One region of the Geobacillus zalihae genome, then DNA from elsewhere that is predicted to be linked to it. Evidence: riboswitches for the same ligand, from Rfam matches in the RefSeq annotation. Region 1 holds a riboswitch; each other region holds the start of a gene.
The links. Region 1 has a riboswitch for S-adenosylmethionine ahead of mtnW (2,3-diketo-5-methylthiopentyl-1-phosphate enolase). Riboswitches for the same ligand answer to the same signal wherever they lie in the genome.

Region 1 (5,956 bases):
CGATTCGATACCCCTACTGGAACCATCAATGGTGATCTCTCCTTTTTTGCTGGCTATGGTATGTTCTTTATATAACGTATCCATTTCCGGCAAAATTAAAGAGGCCGACCTCGCGTCAGCCCCTTGTTTTTGCCCCATATCCTAATTTTTTCAGCAGCGCAATCGCCTGCTCTTTTTCTGCCGCCGTCAGCGCCGAAACCGTTTCGTGAATTTTTTCCGCATGCTCGGGAAATACGCGTTCAATAAACCGCCGCCCCTCTTCTGTAATGGACGCGTACGTGACGCGCCGGTCCTTTTCGCAGGCGCGGCGGACGATCAATCCTTTGTTTTCCAGTTTGTCAATGACGTAGGTGATGCTCCCGCTCGCCAGCAAAATTTTTTCGCCAATTTGCTGGAGCGGCTGATCCCCTTTATGGTATAACAATTCTAACACGGCAAATTCGGTCGGATTGACCCCGAATGAGTGGATTGATTTGTTCACTTGGTCGCTTACGGCGCGGTAAGCCCGCGACAATACGATAAACAACTTTAGCGATTGCTCGAGTTCTTGCTCTTTTTGTTCCATGCCATCCAACCCTTTGCATTTAACCATTTCTTACTTGCATTATACTTGAACAGCAAACAGGCAGGCAACCGTTTTTGCCAGGCGCTGGTCCATTTTTCTCGCCAGCGGCCGTTCCTTTCGCTATGATAATTTTGTGATAGGGCAGCGCTTGGGCGATTGTCACATTTGTGGAAACGGCGCATATGAAAAAATAAAGGCTGATGAAGGGGGAATTGGATGAACGGGGTATTGACCGGCAGTGTGCTGTCCGCCTTATCGACCGGACTTGGCGCTGTGCCGATTTTGTTTATGGCCAAATCGCTCACCCACCGCTGGCGCGATGTGCTCCTCGCGTTTTCAGCCGGCATTATGATGGCGGCCTCGATGACAAGTCTTATTCCCGAGGCCCTGCGGTCCGGCGGTTTTGAGGCGCTCGCCATCGGATTGGCGGCGGGGGTGCTCGTGTTAACGTTGCTTGAGATGACCGTCCCCCATATCGACTTGGAGCATACGAAAAGCGGCTTGCAATTCGACGAAAAGGCGATGCTCATCATCGCCGCCATTGCGATGCACAATCTCCCCGAAGGGCTGTCAGTCGGGGTGAGCTACGCCTCAGACGGCGCTTCGCAAATCGGCAATTTGATCGCATTGGCCATCGGCTTGCAAAACGCGCCGGAAGGATTTTTGGTCGCCTTGTTTTTAGTCAATCAGCAGATTGGCCGCTTTAAAGCGTTTGTCATTGCCACGTTAACCGGCGCGGTCGAAATTGTGACGTCTTTGCTCGGCTTTTATTTAACCTCTCTCTTCCGCGGCCTCGTTCCATACGGGTTGGCGTTTGCCGCCGGGGCGATGCTGTTTATCATTTACAAAGAACTCATTCCCGAAAGTCATGGCGACGGCAACGAACGGATCTCGACGTACGCGTTTATTATCGGCATTTTGTTTATGATTTTGTTAACCGAATCGTTTTAGCGATCCCCCCTTCCGTCATCGAGACAGGCGCTCCTCTCCATACAGAACGAAACACCCCGCTGCCTTGCCTGGCAGCGGGGTGTTCTCATTATTGGACGGCCTCTTCTTTTTCTTCATACGGATGGGCGACCCAGCCGGACGGGTCGATGAACAGACGGACGGCTACGACTTGGCGGTCGTCCATGAGCGTAAAGTAGTGCGGATTCCCTTCCGGCACAGAAATGACATCGCCGGCTTCCAGCTCGACGTCAAAATAACCGGTTTCTTTGTCGCCTTTGATGATGAAAATGCCATGGCCGGCTGTAATGGCGCGCACTTCGTCTTCCGTATGGATGTGCACTTGTTCAAATTTTTTCAGCAGTTCATCCAAGTTCGGCGTCGCATCGGACAGAGCGACGATATCCCATGTTTTGTAGCCGCGGCGCGCCGCCAAATCTTCAATTTCATCTTTGAACGTCGCCAAAATTTCATTTTTCTCTTCATCCGTGAGTACGTATTTGTCACGCAAATGCTCCGGCAGTTTCGTGATGTCCCAATGTTCATACAACACCCCTTGACTGTTCAAAAACGCGCGCACATTGTCTTCTCCTTCAATCACTTGGCCCGTTTTTCTCACTTTGATGACGGCCATGTCAAAATCCCCCTTCTAAAAGATGTATATTAACCAACCGGCAGGCCGGCCCGTTGCAAAAGCAGCCGCTTCACCTGCCAGCTGAACAAAAACTCCCACGCTTCCAAATGTTTTTTCGCTTCAAACGCCGTTCGTCCCCAGACGGTAATGCCGTGGTTGTGGATCAACACGGCGCCCGCATCGCCATGAATATATGACGAAAACTGTTGAGCCAACGTCGGGATGTCGGCGTCATTGCCAATGATCGGAATGCGCACTTCGGCATTTTCTTCCCAAATGCCGAACGCCTTAATGATTTCTTGCCCGGAAAAGACCGCCTCTCCGTTGGCTGCGTACACATCGGAAATGATATTATTGTCGACCGTGTGAACATGCAAAACGCAACCGGCGTTTGTGCGATTGTAAATTTCCACATGCAGCAGCGTCTCCGCTGATGGCTTTAAATGTGTTTTCTCCGCTGGTCGGCCGGCGGCGTCAACGAGCAAGAAGTCCTCATCCGTTTGCTTCCGCTTATCCTTGCCGCTCGCTGTCACCAAAAACGTCAACGGGTCGTCCGTCACTTTGATCGACAAATTGCCGCTTGTTGCGAAAAACCAATCGCGGGCGGCGAGCTCGGCTTTCACTTCCGCAAGCTCGTTCCACTTTTTCACGACGATGCTCATACGATCACCTCCATTCGCTGCAACGCATCCATCACGTCAAAAAACGTCGCAAATGGCGCGTGCGGCAGGTCAAGCTCTTGACATTTTTCAAGCAGAAAATCGCGCGCCAGCACATAATCGGCTTGTCTTGCCACCGCCAAGTCGGTGATCGAATCGCCGATGACGACGTGATACCCGTCGGGGCGGGCGAGCCTGCGCAATAGCGACGGCTTGCAGCAGCCGCAGCCGTTTTGGCACTGGCTGTCGCATGCATGCGGCCATGTGATGCGGATCGTCTCACCGCTGAAGTCAGAGCCGTTGCAAAAAATGCGCTCCGGCTCAATCAGCCCTTCAAGCAGTGGGTAGACGAAAAAGTCGATGCCGCCGCTCACGATATAGAGCGGGATGCTTTGCTCTTTCGTCCACGCGACAAACTCACGGAACCCTTCGCGCAAACGGGCGGTGCTAAGCAAAAAGTCAACAATCTCCTCTTTCAGCGCCGACGGAAGAAGTGAAAACATTTTTCCGACGCCTTCCTGAACGGAGATGCGCTGGGCGAGAATGTCGTCCTTTAACGCCTCCCACTCCGGCGGGGCGAACTGTTTCATAATGGCGATAATGTTGTCGTTTTCCGTAATGGTGCCGTCAAAATCACAAAAGAGAACGAGCTGTTTCGTCATGCTTCCACCTCAATGGCGCCCCAGCGGTCGATCGCCTTTTGCAGCGCCTCGTTGTCTTTCGCCGCTTCACGGAGCGGACGGCCGGCCAGCGCCGCGTCGATGGCAGCGCGAAACGCCTTTCCGCCGCCGATCGCCCCGTCCGGGTGGCCGTGAATGCCGCCGCCGGCGTTGACGATGCTGTCACGGCCGAAATCGCGGACAAGAAGCGGCACCAAGCCCGGATGGATGCCGGCCGAGGGCACTGGAAACGCTCGGGCAAACGGCTCTTGTTCATCGGTCAGCGCTTGGGCGATGCCAAGCGCCTGCCCGCGCTCCAAAGCGACGCTGCCATACGGAGACGGGAACAACACAAAATCGGCGCCGGCAAGACGCAAAAGTTTTCCAAGCAAGAGCGACGGGGCGACGCCGTAAAACTCCGACGGCGTGATGGCGCCGCTGAACGCCGGGTGGGCCATAATCGGGACGGAAATCTCTTCATCTTCCCGCAGCCCTTGCAGGACGTCCAATCCATAGGCGAACACGTTGAACAACAGCACATCAGCACCAAGCTCGGCGGCTCGTCTCGCCTTCTCTTTCAGCTCAAACGTTTTGCCGGTCAAGTTGACGGCGTACAGCGTCCGCTTGCCTGTTTGTTCGTACACCTCTTCGAGCGCCGCTTTGCCTTCTGTAATGCGCTTCGCAAATGGCAGACGATCGCTGTCAAACAAAATTTCGTCATCTTTGACCAAGTCAACGCCGCCAAGCGCTTGCTTTTTCAACTCTGATGTCAAATACGCCAAATCGCGGCCGACGATGCCTTTGAAAATGCTCATCAACAGCGGGCGGTCGTACACTCCGACCTTTTCGCGAATGCCGGCGATGCCAAAGCGCGGTCCCGGGAACTTCCGTTTCCACTCCTCTGGAAGTTCCAAATCAAGCAGCCGCACTTCCCCGTCCAGCGACAGCTTGCCGAACGTCGTCACCAACAATGCTGGCAAATCGGCGCTGAAGTTCACCGTCGGATAGGCGATTTTGACGATCGCCCGCTTCAGCCGCTTGCCGAAGTACGCATTCGTCCGGTCGCTTTCCTCAAGCTCCTCGACCGCAACGACTTCCCCTTTATGCTTGCGGAGCTGGTCTTGCTCCAGCTGCGGCAAGTCGGTCCATGTGCCGACCGTCAAGCCGAGCGCGATCCCTTCGGCCTTTTTGCGAATGTCTTTCTCGTCATGAAGCAAATACGTCGCAATGACTGCACTCATCGTCCATCCCTCTTTCAATATATGGCGAAATAAAAAAGCCCCTTCCTAAGAAGAGGCGTCATTCAGTCATGGCGCTCTTCTTATCTCTCAGCGTTTCCGCTGCAAGAATTAGCACCGTGCTTGGCGCGCGCCAAGCCGGTTGCCGGGCTTCATTGGGCTCGTCCCTCCGCCTGCTCTTGATAAGAAAGCCTGCTCGTTTATGCACTTGTCAAACAATTGGCAAATTTACTTTGAATTATGACATCGCCGATTGGCGTTGTCAATCATTTTTCAAAAATTTTTTTCGAACAATCCAAGGCGGCCGATCCGCTCCGCTGCTTCGCGAAGCCGCGCTTCATCGGTCAAGAGGCCGACGCGCACATACCCTTCGCCGTGCTCGCCGAACCCGATGCCTGGGGCGACGGCGACATGCGCCCGCTCAAGCAGCATGTCGGCAAACTCAGCGGATGATATGCCTTTTGGCAGCGGAAGCCAGGCGAAAAACGACCCATATGGCGCCGGCGCTTCCCAACCGATCTCGCAGAGCGCAGCGATGAACGCATTGCGGCGCGCCTCATACAATGCGACCAACTCCGTGACACAATCTTGCGGACCAAGGAGCGCCGCGGCGGCCGCTTCTTGGATGGCGCCGAACAAGCTGACATACAAATGATCCTGCAAAAGCTCAAGCGCCCGAATGATCCGCTCGTTGCCGACGGCAAACGCCACACGCCAGCCGGCCATATTGTATGTTTTCGAAAACGTATAAATTTCGACGCCGACGTCTTTCGCCCCATCGGCTTCCAGGAAGCTGACCGGTTTCCGGCCGTCAAAGCCGATCGCCCCATAAGCGAAATCGTGCACGACGGCAATGCCGTGCTTGGCGGCAAACGCCACCGTCTCCGCGAAAAATTCCTTTGTCGCCGTCGCACCGGTCGGATTGTTCGGATAGTTTAAAAACATGAGCTTCGCTCGGTCGGCGACCGACTCCGGAATGGCTTCGTAATCCGGTAAGAATCCGTTTTCCGAAGAAAGCGGCATCATCTCCATCCGCGCGCGGGCAAGCGCGATCCCCGACCAATAGTCCGGATAGCCCGGGTCCGGGACAAGCACCACATCGCCCGGGTTGACGAGGCAAAGCGGCAGCTCGACAAGCCCGGCTTTGCCGCCGAACAAGATGGCGACCTCGCGGGCCGGGTCGATCGTCACCCCGTACTCGCGCGCGTAAAACGCCGCTACGGCTTCTTTCAAAAACGAGTAGCCTTGAAACG
Region 2 (5,956 bases), 390 kb from region 1:
CATTTACAGTTATCCAGGGCTTGGACAACTGTTTTTGCAGTCGATTATGCAGCGCGACTACAGCGTCGTAACGGCGCTTGTGATGATTTCCGGGGTCGCGACGCTTGTGGGGACCTTGCTTTCTGACATTATTTTAAGTGCGGTCGATCCGCGCATTCGCATTGAGTAAGGGAGGGGCGTGGAATATGAAAATTGAGGTGAACCGTCCTGCTCCAGTTGAAATAGCCTGTGAGAAAAGCCCTTCCGCTCTTTCGATTATGTGGCGGGAGCTCGTCCGCGATCGGCTGGCTCTTGTTTCGCTCATTATATTGTCCGTCATTTTGCTGATTGTCTACGGCGCTTCCATTTTTTTAGACCAAGAGGAAATTGTAAAGGTAGACTTTTTGGCCATTTATTCACCGCCATCGGCGGAACATTGGCTTGGCACCGATTATGGCGGCCGCGATGTGTTCGGCCAGCTGATCATTGGAGCCCGCAATTCCTTTACGATCGGCCTGGCGATTACGCTAATCACAGGTGCGATCGGCCTTGTGGTGGGGCTTGTGGCCGGCTATTTCGGCGGCTGGATCGACAACGTCATCATGCGCATCATCGATTTTATTCTTGTCTTGCCGTTTTTAATGTTGGTGATCGTCTTTGTAGCCATCGTCCCGAAATACAATGTGGCGACGTTCATTTTGATTATGAGCGCGTTTTTATGGACGGGCAAAGCCCGGCTCATTCGCGCCAAGACGCTTGCCGAGCGGGAATTGGACTATGTCAGCGCATCCAAGACGCTCGGGACGCCGGATTGGAAAATCATTTTGTTTCAAATTTTGCCGAACTTAAGCTCCATTATCATCGTCAATTTGACGTTGAACTTAGCTGGCAACATCGGCATTGAGTCAGGTCTTACATACCTGGGGTTCGGGCTGCCGGAAAGCACGCCAAGCCTTGGGACGCTGGTCAGCTATGCGACCAATCCCGATGTGCTGCAAAACAAATGGTGGGTATGGCTGCCTGCATCATTGCTCATTTTGGTGATGATGCTGTGCATAAATTTCATCGGCCAAGCGGTGACATACTCCCACCACCTACGCTTCGCTTAGAGGTGGGGGCTTCTCGGGTAATCCCATCTCATGATGGGAAGTTGACCGAGCGATCCCCGTGTGCCCCACGGTTCGAGGACAAGTTAGACGATCGCCAATCGTTTCATGCCCTCACGTTTGATATTGATGGCCGCATTGACGTCCCTGTCGCTCTCGAATCCACATTCACAGCGGAATGTACGCTCAGAAAGCGATAGAGACTCCTTGACTCGACCGCAGCACGAACACGTTTTGGACGAGGGGAACCATTTGTCGATTTTGATCAGCTTCTTCCCCTGTTCGGCCAACTTGTACTGAAGGAAAGAGGTGAACATGCCCCAGCCGTTGTCATGAACGCGTTGACCGAAATGGAGGGCTTGGGACATTCCCTTCATGTTGAGGTCTTCGATGACCACGCAATCATACCGTTTCGCTAATTTGTGCGACTCCTTATGCAGAAAGTCTTTTCGTTGGTTCGCAATTTTCTCATGCAGCTTCGCTACTTTCAGACGCTGTTTGTGCCAACGATTCGAGCCTTTCTTTTTACGAGACCATTTACGCTGTTCTTTCGCTAATGTTTCCAATGCTTTGCGATAGAATCGAGGATAATTGGCTCTCTTACCCTCGCTATCGACATACAACGTACTCATGGAAAAATCAAGCCCAACAACCGTTTGCACTTCTTTTAGGGCAGGTTGATGTTCGTACTCTGTGAGAATAGAAATATAGTATTTTCCTGTTTTGGTTTTCGTGATCGTACAAGACTTGATGATATGGTGGGCAGGAATCTCCCGATGTTGCTTGAGCTTGATCCATTTCAGTTTGGGCAGCTTGATATAGCCATCTGAAAGCTTGATGTTGCCATTTACCATATTTGTGGTGTACGACTGTTTCGCCTTGCGGTTTTTGAACTTGGGAAATCCAGCGCGGCCAGAAAAGAAGTGTTGAAATGCTTTCTGCAAATTCAATTGGGCGTTTGCCAGCGCAAGGCTGTCCACTTCTTTTAGCCAAGGAAACTCCTTTTTGTACTTGGCAGGGGTCGGAAATGTTTGCTGTTTCAAGGATTCTTGATCGTCCTTGAACTTTTCATACATTTGTATGCGTTCTTCAAGCATTTTGTTGTAAACGAAACGGACACAGCCGAAGGTTTTGGCGAGCCGTTGTTCTTGTTCTTTTGTTGGGTATAGACGGAACTGATAGGCTTTGTTTGCCATATCGACACCACATCACTTCATACCTTGATTTTCGATATATTTTTTCTAAAACTGATTGTATCATAACACACAAAAAAAGAGACAACTTTAGGCTATACCTAACCAAAATTCATCTCCCACTTTCACTTCGTTTCGAAGTGGGAGACTTCTTTCGGAAAGATGTTAAACTCGGTCATTGGGATGCGAAAAAGCAAGAAAATGTGATGGACAATCCGAAATTCCAGAACAAAAAGCTGCGCCAAGCCATGGCGTACGCCATCAACAACCAAGAAGTGGCTGATCACTTGTACCACGGCTTGCGCTTCCCGGCGACCACGCTGATCCCGCCGTCGTTCCCGGGATACCATGACAGCTCGATCAAAGGGTACACGTATAATCCGGAAAAAGCAAAACAGCTGCTTGATGAGGCCGGCTATAAAGATGTGGACGGCGACGGCTTGCGCGAAGATCCGAACGGCAAAAAGTTTACGATCAACTTTTTGGCGATGAGCGGCGGCGATATTGCCGAGCCGTTGGCGAAGTTTTACATGCAATGCTGGAAAGACGTTGGCTTGGATGTCCAATTGGTGGACGGCCGTCTGGCGGAGTTCAACTCGTTCTATGACATGGTTGAAAAAGATGACCCGAAAGTGGATGTTTACGCTGCCGCTTGGGCAACGGGAACGGACGTCGACCCGTACGGTCTGTACGGCCGCAACGTCATGTTCAACTACTCGCGTTGGGTGAACGAGAAAAATGATGAGCTGCTGGAAAAAGGCCATTCCGAGCAGGCGTTTGACAAGGAGTATCGCCGGAAAATTTACAGCGAGTGGCAAAAGCTAATGAACGAAGAAGTGCCGGTCATCCCAACGTTGTATCGTTCCGCCATCTATGCGGTCAACAACCGTGTCGCCAACTTTACGGTTGACCCGAGCTCGAAGCTGACGTGGAAAGATGTCGGCGTCACGTCCGAGCAACCAGAAGTGGCGGAATAAACAAAAAAGCGATTGCTTCTATGGGATTCGATATGGTAACATGAAAGACAAATGATCATACGTCTTATCAAGAGTGGGCGAGAGAACGGGCTTGATGACCCCACAGCAACCTGCCGCCGGCAAGGTGCTAACACCCGCAAAGCGGTCTCGCTTTGGATGATAAGAACGGCTGCCCCCTTTCGCATCATTCCGAGGCGAAAGGGGTTTTTGTCGATAGGGGGTGAAGGGGGAAATAGTGAAGAGGGACATGTCGATCCGAGCTTGCATGGCCGCTCATCTCCGTGCCGCTGCGTTCGCCGTTCATGTCATGCGCTGCGTGCAGGCGGAGCTGATTCGGTTTGACCCTGAAGCGGCGGTTTATGTCGACCGCGGGGGCGGATATACCCACTTGTATGGGAAAGCGCAAGGGACAACCTTTTCAGTGTTGTTGACCGACAGCGAGGCGGACGAATGGAAGGCGGACGGACCGTACGCCCTTGATCGCTACATATGGACAGAGCTTGGGAAAAAAGGGGTTTTTCCAATGCGGATGACGCCGTATTTACAAGCTGTATGGTTAATGGAGTCATAGAAAGGAAGAGGACGAATGGCAGTCAAAAAATTTGAGCATGTCGGCATTCAAGTGAAGGACATCGAGACATCGAAAGCGTTTTATCAAAACGTCGTCGGCCTGGAGCTGCTCGACGAAATGATTCATACGAACGGAACGATGAAATTGGCGTTTTTAGGGATTGACGGCTCGATCGTCGTCGAGCTGATCGAAGGATACAACCCGGATTTGCCGACGGAAGGAAAAGTGCACCACGTGGCGTTTACGGTCGAAGGCATCGAGCAGGAAAAAGAACGGCTTCAGTCGCTCGGCGTCCCGCTAGTGTGGGATGAAATTACAACGCTCCCAAACGGGGCGAAATACTTATTTTTCCTTGGCCCGGACGGCGAATGGATCGAGTTTTACGAGCCGGCGCAATGAACGAAGGGGAAGGCGGCCATCGGTATGGCCGCCTTTTGCCGTGCAAGAAGGAAAATAGGGAGTGCACCGCGTATAGGTAAAGGGGAGAGGAGGAGAACAGATGGAGCCGCAAGTTATCCACGCCATTCAAGACGACTACCCGGATGAATTTGCCTGGTGCTATGGCTGCGGACGGCTGAATGAGCAAGGCCATCATTTCCGCACCGGCTGGGACGGAGACAAAACGGTGACCGTCTATACGCCGCGCCCGGAACATACGGCGATCCCTGGGTTTGTGTACGGCGGGCTGATCGCCTCGCTCATCGACTGCCATGGCACCGGGTCGGCGGCGCTCGCCTTGCATCGGAAAAACGGCCATGAGCCGGGAAGCGGGGAAACGCCGCCGCGCTTTGTCACCGCGTCGCTTCACGTCGACTTTGTCAAGCCGACGCCGCATGGCGTGCCGCTTGTCGCCGTCGGAACGGTGACGGAGATTCACCCGAAAAAATGGCAAGTGGACACCGAGGTGTTCGCCAACGGCGAACTGTGCGCCCGCGGTCAAGTCGTCGCGGTCGTCATGCCGAAAACGTTTGTCCAGGGATGACAAGCAAACGAAAAGCGCCGGAGGGCGGCTGTTTTTGACAGCGCTTTCTCCGGCGCTTCGCTCGTTGCGCTCGATCCCGCTTGGGAAAAAGCGGACATCTTCACAAGTGACATGTTCATCCTTGGATGGCGGGGCGAAACAGGTTGCCGATCGAACGCTTCTAGGCATGGCTGCTGCCAACAGCCCGATTCAGTTGGACCGGTTTGGCGTCTGCCTCGGCGCCAGCGTTTCACGTCCCTTCCATAAACGAAAGCGCTTTTTTACGGTTTATCCATAATCAGCACCGAGGAGGTCGCGCTCGCCACTTCTTTGCCGTTTTGCCGGACGACGGCAGTCACGTAGGCGACAGTTTTCCCGAACTTTTCCACTCGCGCTTCCACTTCAGCTTCCCCTGCCGCCGCGGGGCGGTGAAACGTCGTCTGCAAGTTGATGGACGCGTGCAGCTGGTCATCGCGAAGCAAGGTGGTCACCGCATACGCCATGAGAATATCCGCCGCCGCTCCGACGAACCCGCCCATGATCACCCCGTTGCCGTTGAGGAGCGATTCATGGATCGTCCATACCCCTTTCGCATAGCCGTCCCGGGCTTCCGCCAGGCGGACGCCGATCGTCTCATCGCACGGCGGCGGCGCGCTTTTTCCGGCAATGACGTCATGCAAGTTGGTAATTGGCTTCATCTCGAACATCCTTTCTGTCATCCATTGCGTTTCCATGAAAATAGGGTCATTTTCATGCCCGGATGGAGGGCAAAACGCCGCCCGCGGATCGTTTCGGTGAACATCATGGATCCTAAAGCAGCGATTTTCATCGGGTGGTGAGCGAAATGAGCTCATGGATGTTTTATTCGCCAAACGGCGGCGATTTCCTCTTTTTCGTGCGCAAGGGAGGAGTACGGCAAAGCGGCGGCGAAAGAAACAAACAGCGGATGATGGGGTAGCGTCAAAAGTTCTATGAAAACTCCACACAGATCATCCCATTGAGCATCGTGGGGCATGCGGAGGGCCGGATTCGCCCTTGACCAACACCCGCCAAAGGTGCGGAAGAGTCATCAAGGGCGACGGGGACAAAAAGAAGGCAATAAGAAAGCCGCCCTTGCCATGACCGAATTTTACCTTTGGCGGTGTTCGGTTGGTCAAGGGTTCGCTTCG
Region 3 (5,956 bases), 430 kb from region 1:
GCGGACGAGGCGATACACTTCGGCAAAATTCCCGGTATAATACGGATCAGGCACATCGTCTTTTTCCCGGTCGGGAACAAAGTCAAGCAACCGGGCGAGCACCGCTTTCGAACGGGAGCCAGCCAATCGGCGCAAATCGTTCAAGTTGGCTGCGTCCATGGCGATGATGTAATCAAATTCTTCCAAGTCACGATGGTTCACTTGCCGGGCGCGGATGCCGGAGTAGTCGATCTTATTTTCCGTCAAAACCCTTCTTGTCCCCACATGCGGCGGCTCACCGACATGCCAGCTGCCTGTTCCCGCCGAATCAACGGCAATCAGACCGTCAAGCCCCCGCTCTTTCACCAAATGACGGAAGACCGCTTCCGCCATCGGCGAACGACAAATGTTTCCAAGACAAACAAACAGCACTTTAATCATCCAAACAGCCACCCCTCTCTCTATGTCCACGGTGCTTTCCACCGTTAGTTTTCCTTCATTTCTTTTCATCTAGCCCTTTTTGGCCCTAAAAGGACGGGGATGTCACGACAAAACAACTCCAGCGGGGGAGCGTGTGCGAATGGGCCAACAACTCTTGCGCGCGTTCACGACAACCATTTTGAAGAAAACGCGGTGTTTCACCAACCTTTTAGACTGGCACTATGCATGTGCACCTACATTTTACCACATCATCCGTTTTTCATCAGAAAAGCAAGCCATGCAATCTCTCCCCATTCTTCCTGCACCTATGGTACAATACATAGTAACTTGCCATGAAAGGAGTAAACGAATGGATTTATCAAAACGGTCGGCGGAAAACGTCGCCTACATGATCGAACAGTTGAAGCAAAAGTTGAAAGTGCTGAACTTGGATGCCATCAAGCCGTCCCATTTTTCCGAGGAATGGTACGATGAGTTGAGAGACATTTACGAGATGGTGATGAAACGCGAGACGTTCAGCCCAAGCGAAATGCAGGCGATTGTCGAAGAGCTCGGAAGCCTGCGCAAAAAATAACGCTCCCATCTGCTGTTAGGCAGGCAATGCAGCTGTTTCGTATAAAAACAATTCCTATCGAAAAACTATGATTGACATTATCGTCAATTGTGCTAAAATTTTAATCAATTAAATGACATGCGTTGCATACGTTGCTCGAGAGTGAGGGAGGAATGGGCTCAATGAACTCCGACAACCTGCCGCCTATAGCAAAGTGCCAATTCCAGCTAAAGAAGATCTTTAGTAAAATAAGGGGCTCCCTTTCTCCCGCTCTTTCTGATTCATGCAAGGAAGGATTTTTGCCGCCGAATTGCCGTTTGGCCGCTATATATCCGACTAATTACGTGGATTTTCTTTGATTTTGTGAGGAGGAGAAACCGATGCTCACGTATGATCAGTGGGAAACGGCGGAAAAACCGTCTTTTCCGTCCGATAATGAAACAAAAGGGGCGCTTGACGTCCTGGCCTGGGCGTATCGCGAATACGGCGATGAGATCGTATACGCGTGCAGCTTCGGCATCGAGGGGATTGTGCTGATTGATCTCATCTCTCGGGTCAAACCGAACGCCGAAATTGTCTTTTTGGATACCGGTCTGCATTTTCCAGAGACATACGATACGATCGCGAAAGTGAAAGAAAAATATCCGTCGCTTCGCATCGTGATGAAGCAGCCGCGCTTGACGTTGGAAGAACAGAAGGCGCAGTTTGGCGACGAGTTATGGAAACGCGACCCGAACAAATGCTGTGAGCTGCGCAAAGTCATTCCGCTGCGCGAGGTGCTGACCGGGGTGACGGCGTGGATTTCCGGCTTGCGCCGCGAGCAATCGCCGACGCGGCGGCATGTCGAGTACATTAACAAAGACGACAAGTTCCGTTCGATTAAAGTTTGTCCGCTCATTCACTGGACGTGGAAAGACGTTTGGAATTACGTGTATAAACACGGCCTTCCGTACAACGTGCTCCACGACCGCGGCTACCCGAGCATCGGTTGCGCCCCGTGCACCGCTCCGGCTACAGATCCGAACGACTTGCGCTCCGGGCGCTGGGCTGGCCAAGGAAAGACGGAATGCGGTCTCCATCTCGCCTAAGGAGAGAACATTGACATGCTCCTTGCCATTGCTTTGATCGCATCCTTTTTCTTCGCCATGAACATCGGGGCAAGCGGCGCGGCGGCCTCGATAGGCGTCGCTGATGAATCGGACGCCATTCCGAATCGTCAAGCTACTGTTTGACAGCGACGTCTATACGGTCATCGCCATCTTGAGCGTCTGCTTGGCGTCATTAGCCTAAAAAAAGAGCGCTTGCCTCATGAACATGGCAGCGGCATTTCACAACATCTATCAATCTAGGAGGTTATGAACATGAGCGTAAGCATCCCGCATGGCGGCACATTGATCAATCGTTGGAATCCGGACTATCCGCTTGATGAGGCGACCAAAACGATCGAGCTCTCCAAAGCCGAACTGAGCGACTTGGAGCTGATCGGAACGGGCGCCTACAGCCCCCTCACTGGTTTTTTAACGAAAACGGATTACGACGCGGTTGTTGAAACCATGCGTCTTTCTGACGGCACCGTCTGGAGCATTCCGATCACGCTCGCGGTAACAGAAGAAAAAGCGAAAGAGCTCGCCGTCGGCGATAAGGCGAAACTCGTTTATCGTGGCGACGTCTACGGCGTCATTGAGATTGCTGACATTTACCGCCCGGACAAAACGAAAGAAGCGAAGCTCGTTTATAAAACGGATGAACTTGCCCACCCAGGCGTGCGCAAACTGTTTGAAAAGCCGGATGTGTATGTCGGCGGGGAGATTACGCTTGTCAAACGGACCGACAAAGGCCAATTCGCCGCGTTTTATTTTGATCCAGCGGAAACGCGGAAAAAGTTTGCTGAGTTTGGCTGGAACACCGTTGTCGGCTTCCAAACGCGCAATCCGGTTCACCGCGCCCATGAATACATTCAAAAATGCGCGCTCGAGATCGTTGATGGCCTGTTTTTAAACCCACTCGTCGGCGAAACGAAAGCGGACGATATTCCGGCTGACATCCGGATGGAAAGCTATCAAGTGCTGCTGGAAAACTATTACCCGAAAGACCGCGTTTTCCTCGGCGTCTTCCAAGCTGCGATGCGCTATGCCGGTCCGCGTGAAGCCATTTTCCACGCAATGGTGCGCAAAAATTTCGGCTGCACGCACTTCATCGTCGGCCGCGACCACGCTGGTGTCGGCAATTATTACGGTACGTATGATGCGCAAAAAATCTTCTTGAACTTTACGGCTGAAGAGCTTGGCATTACGCCGCTCTTTTTCGAACATAGCTTTTACTGCACGAAATGCGAAGGGATGGCATCGACAAAAACGTGTCCGCATGACGCGAAATACCATGTCGTCCTTTCCGGCACGAAAGTTCGTGAAATGCTGCGCAACGGCCAAGTGCCGCCGAGCACGTTCAGCCGCCCGGAAGTGGCCGCCGTCTTGATCAAAGGGCTGCAAGAACGCGAAACGGTCGCCCCGTCAGCGCGCTAAAGGAGGATGGCGATGAGCACGAACATCGTTTGGCATCACACATCGGTCACAAAAGAAGATCGTCGCAAGCGCAACGGCCATCATAGCGCCATCCTTTGGTTCACCGGGCTGTCCGGCTCCGGCAAATCGACGGTGGCCAATGCCGTCTCCAGACGACTGTTTGAGCTCGGCATTCAGAATTATGTCTTAGACGGCGACAACATCCGGCACGGGCTCAATAAAGATCTCGGCTTTTCCGCCGCCGACCGGACGGAAAACATCCGCCGCATCGGCGAAGTGGCAAAGCTGTTTGTCGACAGCGGCCAGTTTGTGCTGACGGCGTTCATCTCGCCGTTTGCCGAAGACCGGGCGCTCGTCCGCCGCTTAGTCGAAGAAGACGAGTTTATCGAAATTTACGTCAACTGCCCGCTTGAAGAATGCGAAAAGCGCGATCCGAAAGGGCTGTATCAAAAAGCTCGCCGCGGGGAAATCCGTGAATTTACGGGCATCGACTCGCCGTACGAAGCGCCGGAAGCACCGGAGCTGACGATCGAAACACACCGTTATTCGGTTGACGAATGTGTCGAGCAAGTGCTCGCCTACCTGCGCGAGCGAGGAATGATCCCGGATGCGAAAACAGACTGATTCCCCCGTCCTCTGCCAAAAAAGAACGGGAGGTCATTTGACAAGGTCGTTTTCATCCCAAGGCAGACCATTTACAATAAAAGCAGCCGAGCATCCATGCCGTTTTCCGGCGGCTGGCTGAATCATGCACGAAGGGGCTGAAACAACGATGGGCAAAGTATATCTTGTCGGCGCCGGCCCCGGCGACCCGGAACTCATTACCGTCAAAGGATTAAAATGCATCCAGCAGGCGGATGTCATTTTGTACGACCGTCTCATCAATGAAGAGTTGCTTTCATATGCCAAGCCGGACGCCGAACTCATCTTTTGCGGCAAGCTGCCCGGCTTCCATGCCATGCAGCAGGAAACGATCAACCATGCGCTCGTCTGGCATGCCAAAAAAGGAAAAACGGTCGTCCGCTTAAAGGGCGGCGATCCGTTCGTGTTCGGGCGCGGCGGCGAAGAGGCCGAGGCGCTGGCCAAACATGGGATCGAATTTGAGATCGTTCCCGGCATCACCTCCGCCATCGCGGCGGCGGCTTACGCCGGCATCCCTGTCACCCATCGCGCGTTCAGCTCAAGCGTCGCCTTTGTCACCGGGCATCGGCGCGACGGAAGTCGTGACGAGATCAAATGGGAAAGCCTCGCCAAAGGCATCGATACGATCGCCATTTACATGGGGGTTCATCACTTGCCATACATTTGCGGCCAGCTGATGAAATACGGCAAAGCGCCGGAGACGCCGGCGGCGGTCATCGAATGGGGAACGACAACGGCTCAGCGCACCGTCACCGGCACACTCGCGACGATCGCCGGAATCGCCGCCAAAGAAAACATCCAAAATCCGAGCATGATCATGATCGGAGACGTCGTCCGGCTGCGGGCCAACATTCAATGGTTCGAACGGTTGCTTGCGTCATCGGCAGCCGCTGAGGCAACATCGTGAGGCGATGGCGATGGAAGCTGTTTTATATGTCAGCCACGGCAGCCGCATTGCCGCCGCGCGCCATGAAGCGGCGCGTTTCGTCGAACAGTGCCGGAGGGTCATCGATATTCCGATTCAAGAGCTATGCTTTGTCGAGCTCGCGGAACCGGACATTGTCACCGGCGTTGACCGTTGTGTCGCCCAAGGGGCGACACGCGTCATCGTCGTTCCGCTTCTCCTTCTTTCTGCAGGGCATGCCAAACACGATATTCCAGCGGCATTGGACATCGCGAGACGGCGCCATCCGTCCGTTGATATCCTCTGCGGCGCTCCGTTCGGCGTCCATGAAGCGATGATCGACATCGTGATCGACCGCATCAGCGAACAGTCCGCACCGCTTGACGGCGAATCGATGATCCTTCTTGTCGGCCGCGGCAGCAGTGATCCAGACACGAAGCGCGACATGTCCGCCATCGCTGCGCTTTTAAAAGAAAAAACGAACGTGCCGCACGTGGACGTTTGTTTTCTCGCTGCCATCCGCCCGACGCTTGATGAAGGGCTCCAACGGGCCCATGCATCGGCGTATCGGCGTGTGTTTGTCGTCCCGTACTTATTGTTTACCGGCGTCTTAATGAAAACGATCGAACGGAAGTTGCAGGGGTTCTCTGTTTCCGACAAAGAGTGGCATTTATGCTCTTACCTAGGCGATCACCCGCGGCTTGTGCTGCTCATTCAACAACAAGTATTATCGCTATCATCCGTAAAAAAAGGAGCTTGAACCATCAAGCTCCTCTTTTCATGTACTTTCCGCCTCATCTATTATATGATGGAAACAGAACAACCGTGATGAAGGAGGACTCATCGGCGTGAAAAGAGTTCATGTCATCGTGGAAGGGCGCGTGCAAGGCGTCGGGTTTCGATACTTCGTCCAAC
Region 4 (5,956 bases), 1.5 Mb from region 1:
GTACGCCCCCCCTGTCCAACCGGTGTTGACCAAAAAGACGCGGACGTTGTGTTCGGCGATTTTTTGCCCGAGCATTTCCGCGTATTCGACGGCCGGGCGCGGCAAAAACGGTGCGCCAAAGCACGTTGAGAACGTTGCTTCCGGTTCGGTGACGCCGCGTTCGGTGCCGGCGAGCTTGCTTGTGTAGCCGCTTAAGAAATGGTACATCGCTTGTTCGCGCGTCAGCTTGCTGATCGGCGGCAGGACGCCGAACGCATCAGCCGTCAAAAACACGATCGTGGACGGATGGCCGGCGACGCTCGGGTCGATGATGTTTTGGATCGCCTGAAGCGGGTAGGCGGCGCGCGTGTTTTCCGTCAGCGTGCCGTCGTCGTAATTCGGCACCCGCGTCGCGTCATCGAGGACGACGTTTTCGAGCACCGCGCCGAAGCCGATGGCGTCAAAAATTTGCGGCTCTTTCTCGCGCGATAGGTTGATGCATTTCGCATAGCAGCCGCCTTCGATGTTGAAAATACCGCGGCTTGACCAGCCGTGTTCATCATCGCCGATCAAGCGGCGGTTCGGGTCGGTCGAGAGCGTCGTTTTTCCCGTTCCCGACAAGCCGAAAAAGAGGGCGACGTCGCCTTCCTGGCCGACGTTGGCCGAGCAGTGCATCGGCAGGATGCCTTGTTCCGGCAGCAAATAGTTCATCACCGAGAAAATCGATTTTTTCATTTCGCCGGCATACTCGGTGCCGCCGATCAACACGGTGCGCCGTTCAAACGAGATGATGATGAACGCTTCCGAGCGCGTGCCGTCGACTTTCGGGTCGGCTTTAAAGTTCGGCGCGCAAATGACGGTGAATTGCGGCTCATGCACGGCGAGCTCTTCGGCGTTCGGCCGAATGAACAGCTGATGGACGAACAAGTTGTGCCAGGCGAATTCGTTGACGACTTGAATCGGCAGCCGGTATTTCGGATCGGCGCCGGCAAAGCCTTTAAACACGAACAGTTCATCTTTCTTCATTAAATAGTCGAGCACTTTGTCGTACAGTTTATCAAACGTCTCCGGAGACATCGGCTGGTTGACCGCTCCCCAGTCGATCGTTTGCTTCGTTGACGGTTCTTCGACGATGTATTTGTCTTTCGGCGACCGCCCTGTGTACTTGCCGGTCGTGACCGCGACGGCTCCGGTGTGCGTCAGCCGTCCTTCGTTCCGCTGCAGGACTTTCTCGACGAGCTCGGCGACGGACAGTTGATGATGCACGTACGGTTTTTGCAGCAATACATCAAGCTTATTCGTCATGTTTGCGATCCCCATATTCAAAACCTGCCTTCTTTTTGAAATCACTCTTGAAAATAGTATAACACATTTTTATTAATAGTCCATACTAATTGTGTGGGTTTTTCAAACTTTATTTTGCCCAATGTGTCGATTTCCTTGAGGAAAGAATTTTCTCGGCTGGAAATGATAAAAAATGAATTTTGATAGTTGACTTTGCCGATTCCATTGCGATAAGATAAGTCATTGAACGGATACTCTTATCCCGAGCCGGTGGAGGGACAGGCCCGATGAAGCCCAGCAACCGTCACAACTGTACATGTGTGAAATGGTGCTAACCTGTGGCAAGGCGCAGTCCTTGAACGATAAGAGTGAAAGGAAGCAATACGATTGCCATGACCTTTCCTCAGCCGTTACAGGAAAGGTTTTTTATATTGCGAAGGGAAAAAGGGAAATGAGTTCCGTGTTGCCACATTATGCCAAGAGGAGGAAACAAACCGAATGTCAGCCAAACGCCGCTTGTTTACTTCAGAGTCTGTGACGGAAGGACATCCGGATAAAATTTGCGACCAAATTTCTGACGCCATTTTGGATGCCATTTTGGAAAAAGATCCGAACGCCCGCGTCGCCTGCGAAACGAGCGTCACGACCGGGCTGGTGCTCGTGAGCGGGGAAATCACGACATCAACATACGTGGACATTCCGCGCATCGTCCGCGATACGGTCCGGGAGATCGGCTACACGCGCGCCAAATACGGATTTGACGCCGATACGTGCGCGGTGCTGACGTCGATTGACGAACAATCGCCGGACATTGCGATGGGGGTGAACCGGGCGCTTGAGGCGCGCGAAGGTCAGATGACTGACGAGGAAATTGAAGCGATTGGCGCCGGCGACCAAGGATTGATGTTTGGGTTCGCCTGCAATGAGACGGAAGAATTGATGCCGTTGCCGATTTCGCTTGCGCACCGCTTGGCGCGCCGATTGGCGGAAGTGCGCAAAACGGATGTCTTGCCGTACTTGCGGCCGGACGGGAAAACGCAAGTGACGATCGAATACGATGAAAACGGCAAACCGGTGCGCGTCGATACGATCGTCGTTTCCGCGCAGCACCATCCGGAAATTACGCAAGAGCAAATCGAGCGCGACATTAAAGAACAGGTCATCAAGCCGGTCGTGCCCGCAGAGCTGCTTGATGAGAACACGAAATACTTCATCAACCCGACAGGACGGTTTGTCATCGGCGGTCCGCAAGGGGATGCTGGGTTGACGGGGCGCAAAATCATCGTCGATACGTACGGCGGCTACGCCCGCCACGGCGGCGGCGCGTTCTCGGGCAAAGATCCGACGAAAGTCGACCGCTCGGCGGCGTATGCGGCCCGCTATGTCGCGAAAAACATCGTCGCGGCAGGACTGGCCGACAAATGCGAAGTGCAGCTTGCCTACGCGATCGGCGTCGCCCGCCCAGTTTCGATTTCGATCGATACGTTCGGCACCGGCAAAGTGTCGGAAGACATTTTGATTGAGGTCGTGCGCAACAACTTCGATCTCCGCCCGGCGGGCATCATCAAAATGCTCGACCTTCGCCGCCCGATTTACAAACAGACGGCTGCTTACGGCCATTTTGGGCGTACGGACATCGACCTGCCGTGGGAGCGCACCGACAAAGCCGCCTTGTTGAAAGAACAAGCGCTGGCGTTGGCGGACAAGTGATGAAAGAAAAAGAGCTGCCTGATCACGGCAGCTCTTTTTTGTTGGCGCACGATGTCCGCTGTTGCTGCAGCGCTTTGTAATACTGCCCTTTCTCGACATATTCGCGGCGTATGCGCTCCATTTCACGGATGTCGTCTTCCGTCAGTTCGCGGACGACTTTCGCCGGCCGGCCGAGGGCGAGCGTGTTGGGCGGAATTTTTTTGCCCGGCGGCACTAAACTGCCGGCGCCGATAAACGCGCCTTCCCCGATTTCCGCGCGGTCCAAAATGATCGAGCCCATGCCGATGAGCGCGTTTTTGCGAACGATGGCGCTGTGCAAAATGACTTGATGGCCGACTGTTACACCGTCTTCAATGATAAGCGGATTGTTTGGACTTTGATGCAAAATTGAGTTATCTTGAATATTGACCCGGTTGCCAATCACCGTTGGCGCCACATCGCCGCGAATGACGGTATTGAACCAAATGCTCGTCTCTTCGCCGATCACGACATCGCCGGTGATCGTCACATAGTCGGCGATAAAGGCGGAGGCGGCAATTTGCGGCGTTTTGCCTTTGTATGGGTAAATCATGGGCGTTCGTTCCTTTCTGCTGCAAAATCGATCGTTCACCATGTATTGTACAACGCTGCGTCCAAATCGCCAACGAAAGTGAGCGCGCCTGATCGGGATTGGTGAAAAACGTTTCGTTTCGCCCGATGAGTGGTTGGGATCGGGAAAGAAGATCCGATTTCACAAAGCTTCTCAACGTGAGAAGAACCGTTGTTGAGCGGTTTTTTCATTCCATCGCCAACCCTTTTATGGTTTGCCCCGGCCGCATTGATGGCAATACTGGAAGACGAGATCGCAGGCTGTTCAGACGCGAAACGATTTTGGTTGCTGATAAGATGGAAATGCTAGGAGACGAGACCATGGTGTTTGCACCTGAGGTGAGCCGATTGAACATTCCGAAAAACCCCATCGCCTTGATGAAAATGGTGTATCGTGACGTGCTTCCGCTTGTCCACCGCGAGCTTGCCTATTGGCGGCGCCAGGCCGAGCGCATTCCCGACCCGGAATTGCGGCGCCAGGCCTTGGCGAGCATCGCTTCGAAAACGTTCCATTGCGAAGGCGGCTCCATTTTGGCGCTCTTGGCCGGAGAAAACATGGAGGATTGCATCCGCTTTATCGTGGCTTACCAGACGATCAGCGATTATTTGGATAATTTGTGCGACCGCAGCACTTCGCTCGATCCGCTCGACTTTCGCGCCTTGCACGATTCGATGCCGGACGCTTTGACGATCGGCGCGGAGCCGTCGAACTATTACCGCCATCGCCGCGAACAGGAAGACGGCGGCTATTTGCCGGCGCTCGTCCGCACGTGCCAAGAGGTGCTCGAGACGGTGCGCCATTATGAGACGATCGCCCCATTTTTGCATGAATTGGCCGGATATTATTGCGACTTGCAAGTGCATAAACATGTCGAAGCGAGCGATCGGGTGCCGCGGCTGGAGAAATGGTTCGCGCAATACAAAGACGCCTTGCCGCCGATGGAATGGTATGAGTTTTCCGCCTGCTCCGGTTCGACGCTCGGCATTTTCTGCCTCGTCGCCTATGCGTTTGGCGAATCGCTGCCGCCGGAGATGGCGAGACAAGTGCGCGACGGTTATTTTCCGTACATTCAAGGACTGCACATTTTGCTTGACTATTTGATCGACCAGGAGGAAGACCGGGACGGCGGCGATTTAAACTTTTGCTTTTACTATCCGAATGAAACGGTGATGCTTGAGCGGCTTTGCCATTTCATCGAAGAGGCCGACCGCCATGTCGGCGCCCTTCCGCACGGCGAGTTTCACCGCCTTATTCACCGAGGGCTTCTTGGGTTGTATTTGTCGGATGCCAAGGTGAAAAAGCAGCGCGGGCTGCGCCGGCTGGCGCGCCGGCTCGTCCGCGCCGGCGGGGCGGCGTCGCAGTTTTTCTATTGGAACGGAAAAGCATACCGCTTTTGGCAGGAGCGGCAAAAACGGCTGTTCTTTTCATAAGGGCGGCCGTTTGCTTGTATTGGCAAGAGCAGTGGTTCGTCGGCGGATCGGACGGAATCAGGCGCCCCCATCCGCCCGATTCTCGAGCGCGAGCAAAAACGGCGGGTTGTTTTGCCGATTGATGAATTCGTATTTCAAGGCATGGACGCGCCGTTGATCAAGAGAACGGACGTAATCAAGGAGCGCGTCGCGTTCGCGCTTTCCTTCCGGATGGCCGTGGTAGACGACAAGAACGATGACGCCGCCCGGCTTCATGACGGAAAGCAACTGGCGGACCGCTTCGATCGTCGATTCCGGCTGGGTGACGATTTGCTTATTGCCGCCCGGCAAATAGCCGAGGTTGAACACCGCGCCGGCGATGCGCCCGTGTACATCGGCGGGAAGCGCCTCAAGCAGTTCACTATGGCTTCGCTCGAACAACGTCGCCCGCCCGCATAGCCCATGTTCCGCGAGGCGGGCGGAAGCGGCGGTGATGGCCTCAGGCTGAATGTCAAAGCCGAACACATGGCCTGTCTCCCCGACGCGTTCGGCCAAATACACGGTGTCGTGCCCGTTGCCGACGGTCGCGTCGACGGCGATGTCGCCTTCGTTGACCGCTTGATCAAGCAAAAAGCGGGCAAACGGCAAAATGTTCATCAAAGCCATCGGTTGGCCCCTCCTTGTGATCGTTTCATCGTTTACGTTGGCAGGCGTGTCGCTGCGCCAAAGATGCCGGATGCCATCGTTTTTCCCTAAAAGACTGGTGATTTAGTGAAAAGTCGCGGAAAACGGACTTTCTTCTCAAATGGGGAAGTCCTGTAACATCAACGCTTCTCTTTCAGCCGAAAACAGCGGGTTCGGCGAAATCGGTCGTTTTTCACCAGTCCTCTAAAGCCTCGCCATCCTCTGCGCCGACGTGACAGAAAACCTTGAGCTGACCGACATCGGCCTGATTGAGCTGAACGAAGATCCCCACGTCGGCATT

Region 2: it holds a riboswitch for S-adenosylmethionine, as region 1 does, so the genes downstream of both, QWV57_RS06535 (hypothetical protein) here and mtnW (2,3-diketo-5-methylthiopentyl-1-phosphate enolase) in region 1, are expected to answer to the same signal.
Region 3: it holds a riboswitch for S-adenosylmethionine, as region 1 does, so the genes downstream of both, QWV57_RS02290 (phosphoadenylyl-sulfate reductase) here and mtnW (2,3-diketo-5-methylthiopentyl-1-phosphate enolase) in region 1, are expected to answer to the same signal.
Region 4: it holds a riboswitch for S-adenosylmethionine, as region 1 does, so the genes downstream of both, metK (methionine adenosyltransferase) here and mtnW (2,3-diketo-5-methylthiopentyl-1-phosphate enolase) in region 1, are expected to answer to the same signal.

What each region holds. Positions count from the first base shown of each region.
Region 1 covers NZ_CP129217.1:876,396-882,351, reverse strand. The annotation lists gene QWV57_RS04585 (phosphate propanoyltransferase) at 1-26, opposite strand, end outside; gene QWV57_RS04580 (MarR family winged helix-turn-helix transcriptional regulator) at 116-565, opposite strand; gene QWV57_RS04575 (ZIP family metal transporter) at 782-1,516, shown strand; gene QWV57_RS04570 (1,2-dihydroxy-3-keto-5-methylthiopentene dioxygenase) at 1,605-2,147, opposite strand; gene QWV57_RS04565 (methylthioribulose 1-phosphate dehydratase) at 2,177-2,809, opposite strand; gene mtnX (2-hydroxy-3-keto-5-methylthiopentenyl-1-phosphate phosphatase) at 2,806-3,468, opposite strand; gene mtnW (2,3-diketo-5-methylthiopentyl-1-phosphate enolase) at 3,465-4,706, opposite strand; SAM riboswitch class I at 4,784-4,892, opposite strand; gene QWV57_RS04550 (pyridoxal phosphate-dependent aminotransferase) at 4,977-5,956, opposite strand, start outside.
Region 2 covers NZ_CP129217.1:1,263,935-1,269,890, forward strand. The annotation lists partial or broken gene QWV57_RS06515 (ABC transporter permease) at 1-169, shown strand, start outside; gene QWV57_RS06520 (ABC transporter permease) at 186-1,088, shown strand; gene QWV57_RS06525 (RNA-guided endonuclease InsQ/TnpB family protein) at 1,172-2,281, opposite strand; partial or broken gene QWV57_RS06530 (ABC transporter substrate-binding protein) at 2,446-3,255, shown strand; SAM riboswitch class I at 3,317-3,421, shown strand; gene QWV57_RS06535 (hypothetical protein) at 3,503-3,826, shown strand; gene QWV57_RS06540 (VOC family protein) at 3,842-4,225, shown strand; gene QWV57_RS06545 (PaaI family thioesterase) at 4,326-4,808, shown strand; gene QWV57_RS06550 (hypothetical protein) at 4,843-5,085, shown strand; gene QWV57_RS06555 (PaaI family thioesterase) at 5,069-5,485, opposite strand.
Region 3 covers NZ_CP129217.1:450,513-456,468, reverse strand. The annotation lists gene QWV57_RS02300 (low molecular weight protein-tyrosine-phosphatase) at 1-420, opposite strand, end outside; gene QWV57_RS02295 (DUF1128 domain-containing protein) at 770-994, shown strand; SAM riboswitch class I at 1,124-1,228, shown strand; gene QWV57_RS02290 (phosphoadenylyl-sulfate reductase) at 1,354-2,061, shown strand; gene sat (sulfate adenylyltransferase) at 2,335-3,495, shown strand; gene cysC (adenylyl-sulfate kinase) at 3,508-4,119, shown strand; gene cobA (uroporphyrinogen-III C-methyltransferase) at 4,268-5,044, shown strand; gene QWV57_RS02270 (sirohydrochlorin chelatase) at 5,055-5,801, shown strand; gene QWV57_RS02265 (acylphosphatase) at 5,890-5,956, shown strand, end outside.
Region 4 covers NZ_CP129217.1:2,876,252-2,882,207, reverse strand. The annotation lists gene pckA (phosphoenolpyruvate carboxykinase (ATP)) at 1-1,299, opposite strand, end outside; SAM riboswitch class I at 1,518-1,632, shown strand; gene metK (methionine adenosyltransferase) at 1,762-2,973, shown strand; gene QWV57_RS14495 (gamma carbonic anhydrase) at 2,996-3,544, opposite strand; gene QWV57_RS14490 (tetraprenyl-beta-curcumene synthase) at 3,883-4,992, shown strand; gene mnmM (tRNA 5-(aminomethyl)-2-thiouridylate-methyltransferase MnmM) at 5,050-5,637, opposite strand.